Regions from separate parts of the Colwellia sp. 6M3 genome, predicted to be linked through region 1. Evidence: predicted binding sites of a transcription regulator. Region 1 holds the regulator's gene; each other region holds the start of a gene.

Evidence for each region. Region 1 encodes FNR, which switches genes on or off when oxygen is low (the NO sensors DNR and NnrR bind a similar motif). Its sites were predicted from a motif close to TTGATCTAGATCAA; they were not measured.
Region 2: napF (ferredoxin-type protein NapF) is a predicted target of FNR. The motif match lies at 4,128-4,141, and genes of this name have one in related genera.
Region 3: clpB (ATP-dependent chaperone ClpB) is a predicted target of FNR. The motif match lies at 2,199-2,212, and genes of this name have one in related genera.

The regions. Positions count from the first base shown of each region.
Region 1 is NZ_JACGWF010000007.1:14,901-21,161, forward strand. It holds gene uspE (universal stress protein UspE) at 55-987, opposite strand; gene fnr (fumarate/nitrate reduction transcriptional regulator Fnr) at 1,182-1,901, opposite strand; gene H4J50_RS02920 (sulfite exporter TauE/SafE family protein) at 1,946-2,608, opposite strand; gene ccoS (cbb3-type cytochrome oxidase assembly protein CcoS) at 2,598-2,846, opposite strand; gene H4J50_RS02930 (heavy metal translocating P-type ATPase) at 2,843-5,242, opposite strand; gene H4J50_RS02935 (FixH family protein) at 5,272-5,772, opposite strand; gene ccoP (cytochrome-c oxidase, cbb3-type subunit III) at 6,079-6,261, opposite strand, start outside.
Region 2 is NZ_JACGWF010000005.1:38,861-45,121, forward strand. It holds gene H4J50_RS02260 (nitrate reductase cytochrome c-type subunit) at 27-485, opposite strand; gene napA (nitrate reductase catalytic subunit NapA) at 542-3,031, opposite strand; gene H4J50_RS02270 (chaperone NapD) at 3,028-3,330, opposite strand; gene H4J50_RS02275 (TIGR02808 family protein) at 3,343-3,516, opposite strand; gene napF (ferredoxin-type protein NapF) at 3,509-4,012, opposite strand; gene prfC (peptide chain release factor 3) at 4,513-6,093, shown strand; gene argS (arginine--tRNA ligase) at 6,238-6,261, shown strand, end outside.
Region 3 is NZ_JACGWF010000075.1:12,612-18,872, reverse strand. It holds gene clpB (ATP-dependent chaperone ClpB) at 1-2,101, opposite strand, end outside; gene pgeF (peptidoglycan editing factor PgeF) at 2,248-3,081, opposite strand; gene rluD (23S rRNA pseudouridine(1911/1915/1917) synthase RluD) at 3,071-4,048, opposite strand; gene H4J50_RS14485 (outer membrane protein assembly factor BamD) at 4,202-4,966, shown strand; gene glnB (nitrogen regulatory protein P-II) at 5,062-5,400, opposite strand; gene nadE (ammonia-dependent NAD(+) synthetase) at 5,589-6,261, shown strand, end outside.

The DNA of each region.
Region 1 (6,261 bases):
ATATTTCTATCAATCAGTGACGCTCTTTTAGCTGTATTTTACGTAATAAAGATTTTATTTAACGTCCAAGGGTGAAACGTAACCCTCAGGCTTTAACGCAAGTACATCACAGTTTAGTCTATCAATTACATGTTCTGCTGTATTGCCAATTAGCGCTGCAGATAAACCTGTACGTCCAATGGTGCCTAAAATAACCAGTTCTGCGTCTAAGGCTTCGGCGACACTTTGTATAATATCTTCAGGTAAGCCTTCTTTAATATGAGTGTATTCTTTAGTAATATTAAACGCAGTTGCATGTTCTAACATCGCTTCTTCATGATGTTTTAACATGGCGAGGTTGTAATCATTGGCATCAAACTCTGGAATTTCTATCGCAATATTTACCGGCGTACCAGGGAAAGAATTAACCAAATGTAGGTTTGCTTTCATAACTTTAGCTAGCTGTTTTGCTTCTGCCGTAATTTTATCATTAAGCGCTTTATGCTCTTCTTCTTCGCTGCCAATATTCAATGCAGCAACAATATTGCCATTTTCAGGCCATAAATGCTCTTTCACTAGCAAAACAGGGCAAGGACATTTACGTAAAATGTGCCAATCGGTAGGGGTAAATATTACTGATTTAAATTTGTCGTGTTGATGTGTACCTTTAATGACTATGTCGTAATCATGATCAATAACTTGTGCAATTATTTGCTCGAAAGGACGATTATGCCAGATAACTTTACAATCAATGGTGATATCTGTTACATCGAGTTCAGCAAGTAAAGACTGTAACCATTGAGTACGATCATTTATAACAGATTTACACATAGCTTCACGCTCGTCGCCTGAAAGCATAGTGGTCATCTCATAAGAAAAGTCATATATGGTCAAAAATGCGGTAATACTTGCGCCAGTTTTTCGCGCTAATTCTAATGCTCGTTTTACCGCTTTTTGATCTTCTGTTGTGGGGTCAACAATAGCGAGTATTTTTTGATACTTTTCCATAGCTAATTCCTTATCTTTGCCTGTGGGTATTAGGCCAAACTAAACAGTTAATATATATAATAACAATAACTTATTTTGTAATAATAATAGTTGTTTTAAATCAAATTATTATCATTTATATAAGCTATTTTATATTAATCATAGCGTTAAACTGTTGAATAAGAAAGTATGAAAAAAGGCTGATAAAATTTATCTTAAAGTCCAGCACACTCATTTAATTTTTCAATATTTACAATGGTAATCAGTTTGCCATTAACAGCAATTAAACCATTTTTATCAAAGCGATTAAGGAGTCGGCTTATTGTTTCAACCGTTAAACCAATATAGTTACCAATATCGCTGCGCGTCATAGATAAGCGAAATTCAGAGGCTGATAAGCCACGAGCATTATATCGACTGCTTAAGGTACTAAAAAATGTAGCTAGGCGTTGCTCTGCATTTTTACGATTAAGCAACATTAGCATTTCATGGTCTTCACGAATTTCAGTGCTCATCATGCGCAAAATCTGTTTTTTTAACTTAGGCATGCTGTTAGATAAATGTTCGAGTGTATTATAAGGAATTTCGCAAACCATTGAGGTTTCTAATGCTTTAGCAAAACTTGGGTGCTCTGCATTAGCAATGGCATCAAAGCCAAGTAAATCACCTGCTAAATGAAAACCGGTAATTTGTTCTTCGCCTTGTTTGTTGATGGTATAGGTTTTGAATGTGCCCGAACGAATCGCGTAAAGCGCCTGCATAGGCTGACCATCATTAAAAATCTGCTCTCCTTTTTGAATAGGGAGCTTACGGTCAATAATGTTATCTAGAGTCTCTAGCTCTTGATTATTAAGCGAAAATGGCAAGCATAACTCACTAATACTACAGTTTTGACAGTGAATATGTTGCTGATCGGTACACGATTTATTATTCATAACAGCCTATAAAAACTTCCATGCTGAACACCATATTAGATGCGTTAGCTATATGCTATTAGTATAGAGTAAATGCCGTATGAAATCACCAAAATGGCGGCTAGTTTTCTAAAAACGGGCTGAGTTAATAAAGACTTCACACTGAAAGTGCCGAGTGATACTGACAGCAGCGCAGGTAAAGTACCAAGACCAAAGAAAAACATGATCAAAGCGCCATTTAAAACATCGGCGCTTGCTAATGACCACGTTAACGTAGAATAAACTAAGCCACAGGGTAACCAGCCCCAAAGTGCTCCTAACGCCAATGCACTCTGTATGTTTTTAATGGGCATGAATTTTTTAGTATAAGGTGAGATGTAGCGCCAAATGTTTTTACCTAAATACTCTATGCGGCTTAACCACATTAACCATTGTCCTAGATACAAACCTAGTAGGATTAGAAACACACCTGCAATCGTTTTTAAAATAATAACAGGAAAACCAATATTTTTAGCCGCCATTGAACTGGTGAATGCTACCAAGGCACCAATTAAGCTGTAAGACGCGATTCGGCCAAAATTATAGGCAAATATAATCGCCATTTTTTTATGGCGAGCATGGTCAGATATGCTCGTGGTTAACATGGTGCTAATGCCGCCACACATTACAATACAATGGCCAGAGCCTAGTAAACCAATTATAAATGCGGAAAAAAAATCAAGCGTCATGAGATGACTTTTCTGCTTGTTTTTGTTGCTCGTCGATTTCGCTTAATTCACTGTCTTTTAATTTACTACTGTTGTTTTTATTGCGAATGATATTGTCATTTTCATCATCAAATAAAATGCTCATACCTTGTTTTTCTAAGTCATCAAATTGCTCAGTTTTTACCGCCCAAAAAAACAGATATATGCCAATAGAGGTGAGTAATACAGCAATAGGAATTAATACGTAGATTATGCTCATTTTTTTAGCAGCCTTAATGAATTTGTTACGACTAATATTGAACTGGCCGACATGCCAATTACTGCCATGTAAGGCGCTATATGCCCTGTTACGGCTAACGGCAATACAACCGCATTGTATCCAAAAGCCCAAAGGTAATTTTGCTTTATAACGCGCGTTGTTCGAATGGCAACCTCTCGCAATGTTTGTACGCCTTTAAGCTTATTGTTTAATAATATGACATCTGCGCCATTTTTAGCAATATCAGTACCACTGCCCATGGCAATCGATAAATGAGCGGCGCCTAATACTGGGCTGTCGTTTACCCCATCGCCTACCATAGCAACAGTATGCGAAACTTGTTGATGCTTTATGGCGTTAACTTTGTCTTGCGCTGACAAGTTAGCTTGCACATTACTTAGTTGCAATATTGATTGTAATTTATTGCAGCCTTGGAGGTGATCGCCAGATAACATGCTCGTTTCAATACTTTGTTGATGTAGAAAATCAATTAAAGGTTTCGCGTCATCACGTAAGCCATCATGCAAATAAAATTCAGCGATTAATGTTTCATCTTGCATGAGTACGCACTGAGCACTAAAACATGCCTGTTTGTCATCGTTTAATAACCACGAGCTTTTGCCGATACGATAGTGCTGGTGATTAACTTCACCTGAGATACCTGCGCCAGGAGCCACAACAACTTGGGTAGTTGTTTGGTTAAAATCACGAAATGGTCTAAAGGCTTTTGCTAACGGATGAGCTGAGTGTGCTTCTAACGCCGCGGCAATAGCAAGCACCTGTTGTTTACCTTTTGACGTACTATCAGTTGAATAATCACCATAAGTTTTTACTTCAACAATCGTGAACTCACCTGTAGTTAATGTGCCTGTTTTATCAAAAGATATCGCATCGACTTCAGGCATGGTTTCAAGCACATGAGCTGATTTAATCATGATACCTTCACGATTTAGATTCGTTGTTGCACAGGTAAGCGCCGTTGGTGTTGCTAACGCCAATGCGCAAGGGCAAGTTACAACAAGAACAGATAAAGTAATCCAAAAGGCTTCTTCAGGGGCGTGTTGCAGCCAATATATTGCCGTGGCAATTGAAACCATTAAGATAAGCGCAACAAAGTATTGGGCAATTTTATCTGACAATTTTGCCAACTTTGGTTTATGGCTTTGAGCACTTTCACTCAAGCGAATTAATTGGCTTAAAAAAGACTCTTGGTTGTTATGTTTAACTTTTGCGGTTAGGTTTCCATCGCCATTAATGGTACCCGCAAATATAGCGTCTAATGCTTTTTTCTGTAAGGGCAGTTGTTCACCTGACAACATTGCTTCGTTTATTTGGCTCGTTCCGGTAATTATTTCACTATCTGCGGGGATAGTTTCCCCTGGCTTTATTAAAATAATGTCATCAGCTTTTAAGTAATTCGCGGAAATAAATTGTTCAATACCGTGTTCAACTTTCGTTGCGGTCATTGGCATTAACTTTAATAGATTTGCAGAAACATCAGCGGCGCGACTACGGGCTCTAAATTCAAGAAATTTACCAATAAGCAGTAGAAAGGTAAACATAGAAACAGATTCGAAATATACCTCACCTTGCTGAGTAAATGTTGCCCAGCAACTCGCCATAAAGGCCAATAAAATAGCAATAGATACTGGCACATCCATTGAGAGTTGACGTGCTTTTAAAGCAAAAAATGCGCTTTTATAAAAAGGGTAGGCGCCATAGCTGACAATAGGTAGAGTTAAGAAAAAGCTTGCCCAACGCAAATACATGACATTGTGTTCTGTCATATCTGAAAAAGCACCAAAATATAAACCAAAAGCTATCATCATTACTTGCATCATTAAAATGCCAGAGATACCTAAGCGTTTGATAAAGTTTTTAGCTTGTTTGTTATTTAATTTTTCAGCAGTACTGGCCTTGAATGGCAAGCCATGATAGCCAATTTTATCGATTAAACTGAGAATGTCGCTTAATTTAACTTGGCTTTCTTGCCACTGCACTGTCGCTCGTTGCGTTGTGGCGTTCACATTAATCTTATTAACGCCTTCGAGCTTGCTCACTTGCATTTCAATTAACCATGCACAAGCCGAGCAGCTTATGCCATCAATGGTTAAAATGGTTTCTTTGAAGCCATCATGATAATAAGTAAACTCATTTTGTAAGTTTACATCGTCAAGTATTTCATTGCGTTGAAGTTTTTCAGGTATTAATACTTCACCTTTTTGCGCTGGTGCGCTACGAAAGCGGTAAAAATCGGTTAGGTTGTTATCAACAATCGTTTGTGCGACAGCTTGGCAACCTATGCAACACATAGGTTGATCAATATTGTCGATGTTTGTTATTAAATGAATACCCTTGGGAACGGGTTCGTCACAATGAAAACAAGCTTTGCTCATTAATTTATGCTCACTAATCTACAGGCTAATTAATTTGCTACTGACAGGTCCGGTTTTATCGCAATAAAGTCAGATTGAGGTAGGGTGAGCACGGTTTGAATTTTCCAGTGGTTCTCAAAAGGACTAATGGTTACTTGCCACTTACCAGAAACATTCTGCTCAGCTTCAAAAAAATGCGTAAAGTCACCATTGCCATCAGCCGTTAATGCTAAATAAAAATCTCGGTCCGCTAATGTTGGGTGATAAAAATTTACATTCAATAGTGGGAATGTTTTTTCGATACCTGTCGGGCGAATAGTCAATTGGTCATCAACAAGTTTCAAACCAAAACTCATACCGAGTTTTTGTGCTTGTCTAACTTTGCCTAACTCTAGGTTTATCGCTTTACCTTTTTTATAATAGTCGCCCACAACCAGAGGGTCTGGATCGCTATTGGCTATAATAAAAGTCACAATACCGGCAACTACGGCTGTAAAAGGTAATATAAACACTAACCAAGCCCAAGGCTCTTGATACCAAGATGTTTTCATGAAAATTTCTTATTTGCTGAAAGAGTGAACATTATACGACTTTTCTTATGTGGTAACTATTAAAAAACCTGTTATGTAACAAACTTTAACTTAATGAATATTCATCAGTATAAGTTAATTCACCCGCAGGAAACTTGAGCTTGCAAAGTCTATTTACATTGCATTTATTAAAGGAACAACCCAGTTTTTAGTAATTATAATTCTAAATATAACAAGTAATTAGAGACACTTCCCTGAAAAGATAAACATAAAAAAACCTTGGTGCTTTGCAACATCAAGGTTTTAGTATCACGATATTTTTAGCGACTACTCTTGCGATAAGCTATAAACATAGGCACTGATAACATGAATTTTTTGTTCACCTAGGATTTTATCCCACGCTGGCATTATACCGGCACGACCGTTAGCTATTGAATATTCAACAGCACGCTGAGAACCGCCATATAGCCAAGTATTATCGGTTAAGTTAGGAGCGCCAAGGGCAATACC
Region 2 (6,261 bases), on a different contig from region 1:
GCTAACCTCCTGTGCAAAATAGCCAATTACTCATGACCCAAAGATTCAACAGGCTCAAAGGTGTTATCTACCAAAGGCGCTGCATCAGCTTGAGTAACATGACATTGCAGGCAAAAATAACGACGAGGCGAAACATCCGATAACGTTTTTCCATCGCGTGTTTCATAATGCGTTAAGCTAATTTTCGTTGCACCGGTTTCTGCGGCATATTTCCAACTATGGCAGTTCAAGCATTTATTACTATTTAAATCAACGCGATAACCTCGCACTTGGTGAGGTATTACCGGTGGTTGATGAACATAGTTACGTGCAATTGGATTTTTATCTTTAATCACCCGCTTTAGTTTTTCTGCTGGGCGAGTTTCATCAATAGTTGCCGCCCCGCGAATGGTAGCTAAACCGCCAGTATTAACTGTTTCTTGGGCTATGGCAGTAAACGTTATTGCCAAAACAACAGCAGCAACGCACAAAGTTAATAATTTCATTTCTCTCTCCCCACACACATCGATAATAAATTTATCGATGTGCTAACTTTTCCACATTAAACTTTAGTCACTTTAACCGCACATTTTTTATAATCAGTTTGCTTTGACAGCGGGTCGGTTGCATCTAAGGTGACTTTATTGACTAATTGTTTAGCGTCAAACCACGGCATAAACACCAAACCTTTTGGAGGTCGGTTTCGACCTCTGGTTTCAATTCGAGACTCAACTTCACCTCGACGAGACGCCATCAACACTTTATCGCCGCGGCGCAGACTACGCTCTCTGGCATCATCTGGGTGCATAAAAATCACCGCATCAGGAAAGGCTTTATGTAGCTCTGGCACTCGTGATGTCATGGACCCTGAATGCCAATGTTCAAGTACCCGTCCGGTACTAAGCCATAAGTTATACTCTTCATCTGGCGATTCTGCAGGTGGCTCGTAAGGCAATGCAAAAATTACCGCTTTATTATCTTTGTGACCATAAAACTGCACTTCACTGCCTTTTTCTACGTAAGGATCATGGCCTTCTCTAAAACGCCATTGTGTTTCTTTACCGTTAACCACTGGCCACCGTAAACCACGTTCTTCGTGATATCGGTCAAACGGCGCTAAATCGTGACCATGACCACGCCCAAATTCAGCATATTCTTCAAACAAACCTTTTTGGATATAAAAACCAAAAGCATCACCTTCAAAGTTGGCATCGCCTTTTGATTCACTCATCGGGAATTTATCCACTTTGCCATTAGCGTATAACACGTCGTATAGCGTTTTACCGCGAAGTTCAGGTTGTTTTGCAATCAAGGCTTCTGGCCACACTTCTTCAACTTTAAAACGTTTAGAAAACTCCACTAATTGCCAGAGATCTGAGCGCGCATCGCCTGGAGCATTTACTTGTTGATGCCAAAATTGTGTTCTACGTTCGGCATTACCGTACGCGCCCTCTTTTTCTACCCACATCGCTGTCGGTAAAATAAGATCAGCAGCTTGTGCCGTAACGGTGGGATAAGGGTCTGACACGACAATAAAGTTTTCTGGATTACGATAACCCGGGATCGCCTCTTCATTAATGTTCGGCGCCGCTTGCATATTGTTATTACACATCACCCAATAGGCATTGAGCTCGCCATCTTTTAACATACGATTTTGTAATACCGCATGGTAACCAGGTTTAGGAGGAATAGTTCCTTCGGGTAACTGCCAAATTTTCTCAGCTATCGCTCTGTGTTTAGGGTTTGCAACTTGTAAATCAGCTGGTAAACGATGAGAGAATGTTCCAACTTCACGTGCAGTGCCACAAGCTGAGGGCTGACCGGTTAATGAGAACGGGCTATTACCCGGTTCAGAAATTTTACCGGTTAACAAATGCACGTTGTACATTAAATTATTAGCCCAAACTCCACGGGTATGTTGGTTAAACCCCATGGTCCAAAATGACGTTACTTTCACTTTTGGATCAGCGTACAACTTAGCCATTTCAATTAAATTAGCCTCAGGCACGCCAGAAAGCTTTGATACTGATTCCACCGTATAAGTACTAACAAACTTAGCGTAGGCTTCAAATGTCATCGGCTTTGATTCACCACTGCCGGCATTTTTCGCCGCTTTTTCTAAAGGATGCGTTGGGCGTAAGCCATAACCTATATCCGTTACCCCTTCACGCACATTGACGTGCTTTTTCATGAAGTCTTCATTAACAGCATTATTTTGAATAATGTAGTTAGCAATAAAGTTTAAAATAGCCAAATCTGTTTGTGGAGTGAAAATCATGCCATTATCGGCAAGTTCAAAACTACGGTGTTTATAGGTTGATAACACATTAACTTTAACGTGCGACGCACTTAAACGACGATCGGTGAGTCGTGACCATAAAATAGGATGCATTTCCGCCATGTTGGAGCCCCAAAGCACAAAGGCATCAGCATGTTCCAAATCGTCGTAACAGCCCATAGGCTCATCGATACCAAAGGTACGCATAAAACCACCAACAGCTGAAGCCATACAATGTCGAGCATTTGGGTCTATATTATTCGTTAAAAAGCCTGCTTTCATCAGTTTAGAGGCCGCATAGCCTTCCCAAACAGTCCATTGACCTGAGCCAAACATACCGACCGAGGTTGGGCCCTTTTTTTTAATCGCGGCTTTAAATTTATCAGCCATAACATCAAAGGCTTTGTCCCAGCTTACCGGTGTAAAGTCGCCTTCTTTATCGTATTTACCGTCGGTCATTCTTAATAATGGCTGCGTTAAACGATCTTTACCGTACATAATTTTCGATAAAAAATAGCCTTTTATACAGTTTAAGCCTTTATTAACTTCTGCTTCTGGATCGCCCTGTGTTGCCACTACTTTGCCATGTTGAGTGCCGACTAAAACACTGCAACCTGTACCACAAAAACGACAAGGTGCTTTGTCCCACTTAATCGTACTTTTTGACGATTGTGTGATCAAATTAGTCGCTGACAAAGGAACCGAAACGCCAGCGGCAACAGCGGTGGCTGCAATCGCATTAGCTTTAATAAAATCACGTCGAGTTAAGGTCATAATGCTTTCCCCTGGTGCTGTGGCAATCCGGCATCGTTATGATGAAATATTAGTGATGACGAGATAACCCCAGAAACATTGCTCATATCTGTAATGGTATCTATGATGCGTTTTGCTGGATTTTTTTCTCCCTCAAGGCCCTCTACAGTGAAAACTAAACTGCCATTTTCTCCTTTTGCATGTATCTCAGCACCGGGAAAGGCTTGTAAATCATCAGCAACTTTAGCCGCGTTGTCTGGGTAAGCCATAAACATAACTCCGGCAATATTTACTGGGCTTTCTTCTAAAAGGTTAATCATATTTTTGCCCTCTTATACTTTTTCGTTTGCTTCAACTGAATGCTCAAGCACGGCTGCAGGCTTAGCGCCAAATATTTTTAAAATAATAACCGCGACTAAGGCTGTGGCGATAAAGCCAAAAACAAATATCAGTGGCATTGAGGTATAACCTAAAATATTCCATATCAACTGCTCTAAATCACTCATGTTCTGCTCCCAATAATGTTGTTGAAAGCTTGATTGCCGACTCCGGACAAATAGCGACACAAGCCCCACACCCTGTACAATCTAAAAGTGTAATTTCAGGTTGAGGTACGCTAGCATGCAGGTATTTAAATGAAATAGCATCAGACTCACAACTGTCCTGACAAACTTGGCAGTGCACCTGATTTTTAGCTAAACAACTTTCTTCAATTTCAATAGTTAACTGCCAAGGGACAGCGTCCAAAGGTTTGAATAATGGTTCTTTACAGGCCTTCACACATTGTTGACAAAAGGTACATTTGCCAGCAAAAAAATTAATTTCAGGAAAACCACCATCACCTTTAACAATAATATTTTCCTCACAAGCATCCATGCAATCGCCACATTGCGTGCAGCCTTGAGTAAATAACTTTTCGTCTACGGTCCAAGGTAATCTAATCGCTGGCGGTGTAGAAACATGCTTGGCTCGCATAAAGTTACGACGGCTTAAATCAACCATAAATCCCCTCCACTTGAAAAAAGTAAAACAACTACATTTTTCCAAGTTAATTAACTGACATAGATCACATAAAAACATTATTAACTGACGATACTGCATTTAATCATTGCGTTACTTGATGTAAATCAAGTTTCTCTTGTACTTAATAGATAAAACCTTGAATGAGATAAAAATGAATAACGCTAAGATGAAATTAGTGATTAACCATGCGAAGTTATTTTCATTTTAGCTATGCGCATTTAAATAATTTTGAAGTGTTTTGTACCTAATAACGACTTATCCACCCTAACTTTAAAATGTGTCATTAGCTGAAATATCCGAGGTTATTGTTTAAGTTAAGCACTTCCTGGTAGGAACATTTAACTATCGTGGTAAAAAATTGAAATTAAAATTAAAATACAAGATATTGTTACTGCCCTTCGCACTTGTTTTCGCTATAATGTTGCGCTTTAAAATTTTAGTTAAATTCTATTCATCCACTTTTAAAACAGGTAATTTGCATGTCTGTACAACAGCAGGAAGTCGACCTTCGACGCACCTTCGCTATTATTTCTCATCCTGATGCGGGTAAAACGACGATCACTGAAAAGGTTTTACTTTTTGGTCAAGCTTTACAAAAAGCCGGTACCGTAAAAGGTAAAAAGTCGGGACAACATGCGAAATCTGACTGGATGGAGATGGAAAAAGAACGTGGTATTTCAATAACCACTTCTGTAATGCAATTTCCCTATAAAAACTGTTTAGTTAATTTACTCGATACACCGGGTCATGAAGATTTCTCAGAAGATACCTACCGTACGCTAACCGCAGTTGACTCTTGTTTGATGGTTATCGACGTTGCTAAGGGTGTAGAAGCACGTACCATTAAATTAATGGAAGTTACTCGTCTGCGTGACACCCCTATAATTACCTTCATGAATAAAATGGACCGTGATGTTCGCGACCCAATGGAAGTCATGGATGAAGTTGAAGACGTACTAAAAATAAAATGTGCCCCTATTACCTGGCCAATTGGCATGGGTAAAGAGTTTAAGGGTGTATATAACATTTTAACCGATGAAATATTTTTATATCAAACAGGCCAAGGTCACACTATTCAAGAAAAGCGTGTTATTAAAGGTATCGATAACCCAGAATTAGATAAAGTTATTGGTAACTACGCTGATGATTTGCGAGAAGAGCTAGAGCTTGTTGCTGGCGCGTCACATGAGTTTAATCTTGAAGAATTTTTAAAGGGTGAACTTACACCGGTGTTTTTTGGTACTGCATTAGGTAACTTTGGTGTTGACCATATGCTCGACGGCTTAACTCGCTGGGCACCAAAACCATTGCCGCGCGAAACCGACACTCGTATTGTTACTGCTGAAGAAGAAAAGTTCTCAGGTTTTGTTTTTAAAATTCAAGCCAATATGGATCCAAAACATCGTGACCGTATTGCATTCATGCGTATTTGTTCAGGCAAATATGAAAAAGGCATGAAAATGAAACAAGTGCGCATCGGCAAAGACGTAAGAATTGCTGACGCAGTAACCTTTATGGCTGGTGACCGCTCTAATGTTGAGCAAGCTTATGCTGGCGATATTATTGGTTTACATAACCATGGCAGTATTCAAATTGGTGATACCTTTACCGCTGGTGAAGATATGAAGTTTAGCGGTATTCCAAACTTTGCCCCTGAAATGTTCCGCCGAATTCGTTTGCGTGACCCGCTTAAAGCTAAGCAATTACAAAAAGGTCTTATCCAGTTGTCTGAAGAAGGCGCTGTGCAGGTATTTAGACCTTTCAACTCGAACGATATGATCGTTGGCGCGGTTGGTGTTCTACAATTTGAAGTCGTTGTGCAACGTTTAAAAACTGAATACAAGGTTGATGCTATTTATGAGCCAATTAGCGTAGCAACAGCGCGTTGGTGTACTTGTGATAATGAACGTACGTTAGAGCAATTTGAAAAGAAAGCTTATGACAACCTAGCATTGGATGGCGGTAATAACTTAACTTACATCGCCCCAACTATGGTGAACTTAAGCCTAGCGCAAGAACGTCATCCCGATATTGTGTTTCATAAAACACGCGAACATTAATCTCCTGCAGATTAATTTAAAGCAATTGATGACAAGTAAAAGTCAATCACGTAATTTATCCATAAGCCTAGTGAATAACATTAGGCTTATTCACTCAAGTTGATGCCACACACTTGAGTCTTAATAGAATAAGAGTTAATTAAAATGAATATTAGTAACATCCTAAGT
Region 3 (6,261 bases), on a different contig from region 1:
CCGTTAACCTTCCATCATCTAATACCTGCAGTAATATATTAAAAACATCAGGATGTGCTTTCTCAATTTCATCAAGTAATATAACAGAATAAGGTTTACGCCTTACCGCCTCAGTTAAATACCCTCCTTCTTCATAACCAACATAACCAGGAGGTGCACCAACTAAACGCGCAACAGAATGCTTTTCCATAAACTCTGACATATCAACACGCACTAATGAATCTTCACTATCGAAAAGAAAATGAGCTAATGCTTTGGTTAATTCTGTTTTTCCTACGCCAGTTGGTCCGAGGAATAAAAAGGAACCTATAGGTTGATCAGGATCTGCCAAACCTGCTCTTGATCTTCGAATAGCGTTTGATACGGATACCACGGCTTCAGATTGTCCGATAACACGTTTGTGAAGATTGTCTTCCATGTGTAGTAGTTTATCACTTTCGCCTTCAAGCATTTTTGCTACCGGTATGCCAGTAGCACGGCTCAATACGTCTGCAATTTCAACATCAGTGACTTTATTTCTAAGTAAAGTCATTTCTTGCATCTCAGCTTGGCAAGCAAGATCAAGCTGTTTTTCAAGATCGGGTATACGACTATATTGTAGCTCTGCCATGGTATTTAGATCGCCTACTCTTCGAGCAGCTTCGAGTTCAATGCGGGCTTTCTCTAGATCTGTTTTAATCGCCTGCGTGCCATGAAGTGCAGCTTTTTCGGTTTTCCACACTTCATCTAATTCGTCATAACTTAATTGGCAAGTTGCTATATCTTCTGAAATCAGCTCCAAACGTTTTTTGGAGGCGCTATCAGAATCTTTTGATAATGCTCTTTGTTCAAGTTTTAGCTGAATTAAACGTCGCTCTAATCTATCTAAGTTCTCAGGCTTTGAATCCATTTGCATACGAATACTCGACGCTGCTTCGTCGATAAGATCAATCGCTTTATCAGGCAGTTGGCGGTCGCTTACATACCGATGTGACAATGTTGCAGCGGCAACAATAGCAGGATCGGTTATTTCAACATTATGGTGTAACTCATAACGTTCTTTAAGACCACGTAAAATGGCAATCGTATCTTCTACACTAGGTTCATCAACCAGTACTTTTTGAAAACGCCGCTCTAAAGCTGCATCTTTTTCAATATATTGACGATACTCATCTAAGGTAGTAGCACCAACACAATGTAAATCCCCTCTTGCTAGCGCAGGTTTTAGCATATTTCCTGCATCCATAGCTCCGTCACTTTTGCCAGCGCCGACCATAGTATGCAATTCATCAATAAATAGTATCACCTGCCCTTCAAGCTGGTTTAGTTCGCTAAGTACAGCTTTAAGGCGCTCTTCAAATTCACCACGATATTTAGCACCAGCAACAAGCGCGCCCATATCAAGTGATAAGACTCGCTTATTTCTAATACCTTCAGGCACTTCGTGATCAACAATACGTTGAGCTAACCCTTCAACAATGGCAGTTTTACCTACACCAGGCTGACCAATGAGTACCGGGTTGTTTTTTGTGCGTCTTTGCAATACTTGAATAGTTCGTCTGATTTCATCATCTCGACCTATAACAGGGTCTAATTTACCTTGCTCTGCTAGCTCGGTTAAATCTACGGTATATTTATCGAGTGCCTGGCGTACTTCTTCAGCATTAACATCGTCGACATTTTTCCCACCACGAATGTGGATAATTGCGTCTTGCAAACGTTGCTCACTCGCACCTAGTCCTTTAAGAATTTGTCCAAGTTTACCTTTATCTTGTAACGCTGCCAGCATGAATATTTCTGAAGAAATAAACTTATCACCGTGCTTTTGTGCAAACTTGTCACAAAGATTTAAAATATTTCCCATCGCCGATGACAATTGTACTTCGCCACCGGTACCGGACACTTGTGCTAATTCATCAATAGCAGCTTCAACTTGTGTTCTAAGTGTTCGAACATTGATACCCGCACTTTTTAAAAGTGGAATAATGCTACTCGCGTTTTGGTTTAATAACGCAAGCATTAAATGGATAGGCTCTATAAATTGGTGATCTTTACCTAATGCTATAGATTGAGCATCAGATATTGCTACTTGAAATGTTTGTGTAAATCGATCTAAACGCATTAACGTTCTCCTAATGCCATGTTACTGGGCTTACAGTATAGTTAACTATGTTATGAGGACACTTAGACGTATTTTCAAGCATTGGAAAACTATAACCTTGATGAAGATCAATTAATGGAATATTAGAAAGCTTGAAATTAAACAATTTATTTTATAACGATAATGCTAGCCATTCTCCCGGTCTGGCCATCCCGGCGATAAGAATAGTACTTATCACGCAAGGTATGAGTACATTCATTCAATGAAGTGATATTTTTTACACCTAAATTCGAAAGTTGCAATTGAGCAATCAAGTGTAAATTTGCTAAATATTTTATTGGATCGTCATTGAGCGATTTGATAAGTTTAAAAGCTTGCTCGAACTGTGTGGAAACCTGACAGAAAGCTTGTTTTACTTCATGTCCAACTTCAAAAAACTGTTCGCCAATACAAGGCCCCATCCACACTACAATGTCATTTACTGAGCTTTGCATTAATGTAATGGTTTCCTCAATAATGTTTGCAGCTAAAGGTCGCCAACCAGCATGAATTGCGGCAATTTCGCTGCCATCGCTGTTTGATAATAAAATAGGTAAGCAGTCTGCAGTCATAATTGCTAAAGCAATTCCTTGGCTGCGAGTTATCGCTGCATCAGCTATAATCGGGTTATTATCATGATGCTCAACGTTAGCTACTTTATTACCATGAACTTGAGTTAACCATTGAATTTTAGTTTCAGAAGGTAGGTACTTTAAAAGTAGCTTTCTGTTTTGAATAACTAGATCAGGACAGTCACCAACATGATCACCCAAATTAAAAGCATCAAACTCTGGCGCCAATGGTGTCGAAGCTTCATGTTCAATTGTGACTATGAGCGATGAAGGCTCTGCATTACTAGGCAACAACTTCTTTTGAGTTGGTAATCGGTTGGTAGTAAAGGCCAACACGCGTTCTGTTGGCCATTTGATATACTGTATATTGTCTGAAGGGTTAAAAATCACTATCGACGAGATTATTTTTTGTATCTATACGTAACATTTCAGCTAATGCGACCATATCATCAGGTACATCAGCATGCCATGTCATTTGTACACCCGATATCGGATGATACAGAGATAACATTGCAGCATGCAGGGCCTGACGCTTGAATTGACGTAACATTTCACGTAATTCTTCTGATGCATTTTTAGGTGGACGAGGTCGACCACCATACACAGGGTCACCCACAAGTGGATGCGTTATATGTGCCATATGCACGCGTATTTGATGTGTGCGCCCAGTTTCCAAACGCAAACGTAAACGTGTGTGTAACCTGAATTTTTCCATTACACGGTAATGCGTCACCGAAGGACGGCCTGAAAAGGTTACGGCCATATGTGTACGCTTTGTAGCATGACGGCCAATCGGCTCATCAACTAAACCACCAGCGGTCATAATACCGCTGGCAATAGCTTCATATTCACGAGTAATTTCACGCGCTTGAAGAGATTCAACCAAGTTGGTTTGAGCGGCAATAGTTTTTGCTACTACCATTAGGCCTGTTGTGTCTTTATCCAAACGATGAACAATACCTGCACGCGGCACAACATCTAGTTGAGGGCAATGATGAAGTAAGGCGTTAAGCACTGTACCATCTGGGTTACCCGCACCAGGGTGCACAACAAAGCCAGCAGGTTTGTTGATCACTAAAATATCGTCATCTTCGTAGACAATATTAAGTGGTAAATCTTGCGCTTTAAAACGCACTTCCGCTTCAACTTCAGTATTGATGGCAATAAGCTCACCACCGAACATTTTTTCGCGGGGTACATCGACTACAACGTCGTCAACCGTAACATGACCGGCTAAAATCCACTCTTTTAAACGTGAACGTGAATAATCAGGGAACATTTCGGCCAAAGTCTGGTCGAAACGTTTGCCTAAGCATGATTCGGGAACCGTGTCCCGGTGTTGAATTATCTCAGCCATTAAACTCTCTATTAATTAGCACTGTGCAAGGCAGGATTGCTAGGTTAGAATGCCAGTGCTTATTTTACCTCTTTGCTAAAGCAATTACATTAAGTAATTATAGCGAGGAAGATATTTATTTTTAACTAAAACAAAGTAGTGATATTGAAGTCTATGGAAAAAGTGACAATAAAAATAATGTGCCTTGCACTCGTGTTAGCAATAACTGGTTGCTCAGGCACAAACGAAAAAGATATAAAAAAGGTGCCGGACAAGTCTGCTCAAGCATTATTTTCTGATGCTAGACAATCACTTGACAATGGATTATATCAAAAGGCTATACAAATATTATCGGCGATAGATTCTCGATTTCCTTATGGTCCTATCTCTCATCAGGTACAATTAGATTTAATTTATGCTTATTATAAAAGTGGTAATGCTGCGCAAGGTCTAGCCTTAACAGATAGATTTTTAAGACTTAACCCTTCACATGCAAACATAGACTACGTTTATTATATGCGTGCGTTAATCAATGTTGCTACTCAAGAAAATTTATTCCAAAATCTTGCAGGTATTGACCGTTCAGACCGTGATCCTTCAGCAGCTCGCGATGCATTTAAAGATTTAAAGATATTATTAGAGAAATACCCTAACAGTAAATATGCTGCTGACTCACGTCAACGCATGATCGCCATTAAATCACGACTAGCGAAGTATGAATTATCTGTTGCACGTTATTACTTGAAGCGTGAAGCGTATGTTTCATCAGCTAACCGAGGAAAATATATTGTTGAATACTTTTCTCCTAGCGCAGAAACAGAAGAAGCATTAGAAATTATGATTGTCTGTTACGAAAAACTGGGCTTAACTGATTTGCAAGTTAATGCCAAACAAGTGTTAGCTGCAAACTACCCAAATAACCCTTTAGTTTCTCAATAAAAGTCTCAACTCTAGCTTAGGTATTGCTGCATAGACATCAATAAGCCAAAAAAATACCAGCAATTTGCTGGTATTTTTTTGGGCTATTAATAGACTTAAATAGCCTCTTCGTCTTCTTCTCCAGTACGAATACGTATTACGCGTTCTACATCGGTTATAAAAATTTTACCATCGCCAATTTTACCCGTCTGCGCAGTTTCTAAAATAGTATTTACACAGCGTTCAACATTTTCTTTTTTCACCACAATCTCGAGCTTTACTTTCGGTAAAAAATCCACCATGTATTCGGCGCCGCGATAAAGCTCGGTATGCCCTTTTTGACGTCCAAAGCCTTTAACTTCGGACACAGTCATACCCGTAACACCAATTTCGCCAAGTGCTTCACGTACATCATCCATTTTAAATGGTTTAATTATCGCTTCTATTTTTTTCATTTTTCTAGCCTATAAGTTGATTTACGCATCGGAGCATGTTGATAATTATCATTATCTACATAATATCAAGTAATTGTACAGCTATAGTGCAAAAGTTCTAATCGAAGTAAGACTTTGCTACACTGCCTATACTGCTACTTTTAAACAGCTTAAAATTTAAAATCTACCTCTCACCAAAAGGAAATATTATGGGCGCCCAGGCAATAATCAATGAAATGAAAGTATTACCTGAAATTAATCCTACGTTTGAAATTGAACGTCGAGTAGATTTTATCAAAAACAAGCTAGTTCAATCAGGCCTTAAATCACTAGTTTTAGGTATAAGTGGTGGTGTTGATTCTTCTACTTGTGGCCGTTTAGCTCAACTCGCTGTTGACGCTTTAAACAGTGAAAGTCCGAATACTTATCAATTTATTGCTGTAAGACTTCCCTTTGATATCCAAGCAGATGAAGATGACGCACAGTTGGCTCTTGAGTTTATAAAGCCTACACATAGTTTAACCACTAATATCTTGGCAGGCACTGAAGGTATTCATAATGAAACCATTAATGCCCTTCAAAATGCAGAACTGCTCTCAGCATCTGCCGCTGAAATAGACTTTTCTAAAGGAAATGTTAAAGCACGCTCTCGCATGGTAATGCAATATCATATTGCAGGTATATTGGGTGGCTTAGTATTAGGTACAGATCACTCGGCAGAAAATATTACAGGCTTTTTTACCAAGTGGGGAGACGGGGCTTGTGACTTGGCACCATTATTTGGACTATCCAAACGTCAAGTCAAACAAATTGCTAGCACTTTAGGCGCTCCTAGCCAATTAACTGATAAAGCACCAACAGCTGACTTAGAAGAGTTAGCCC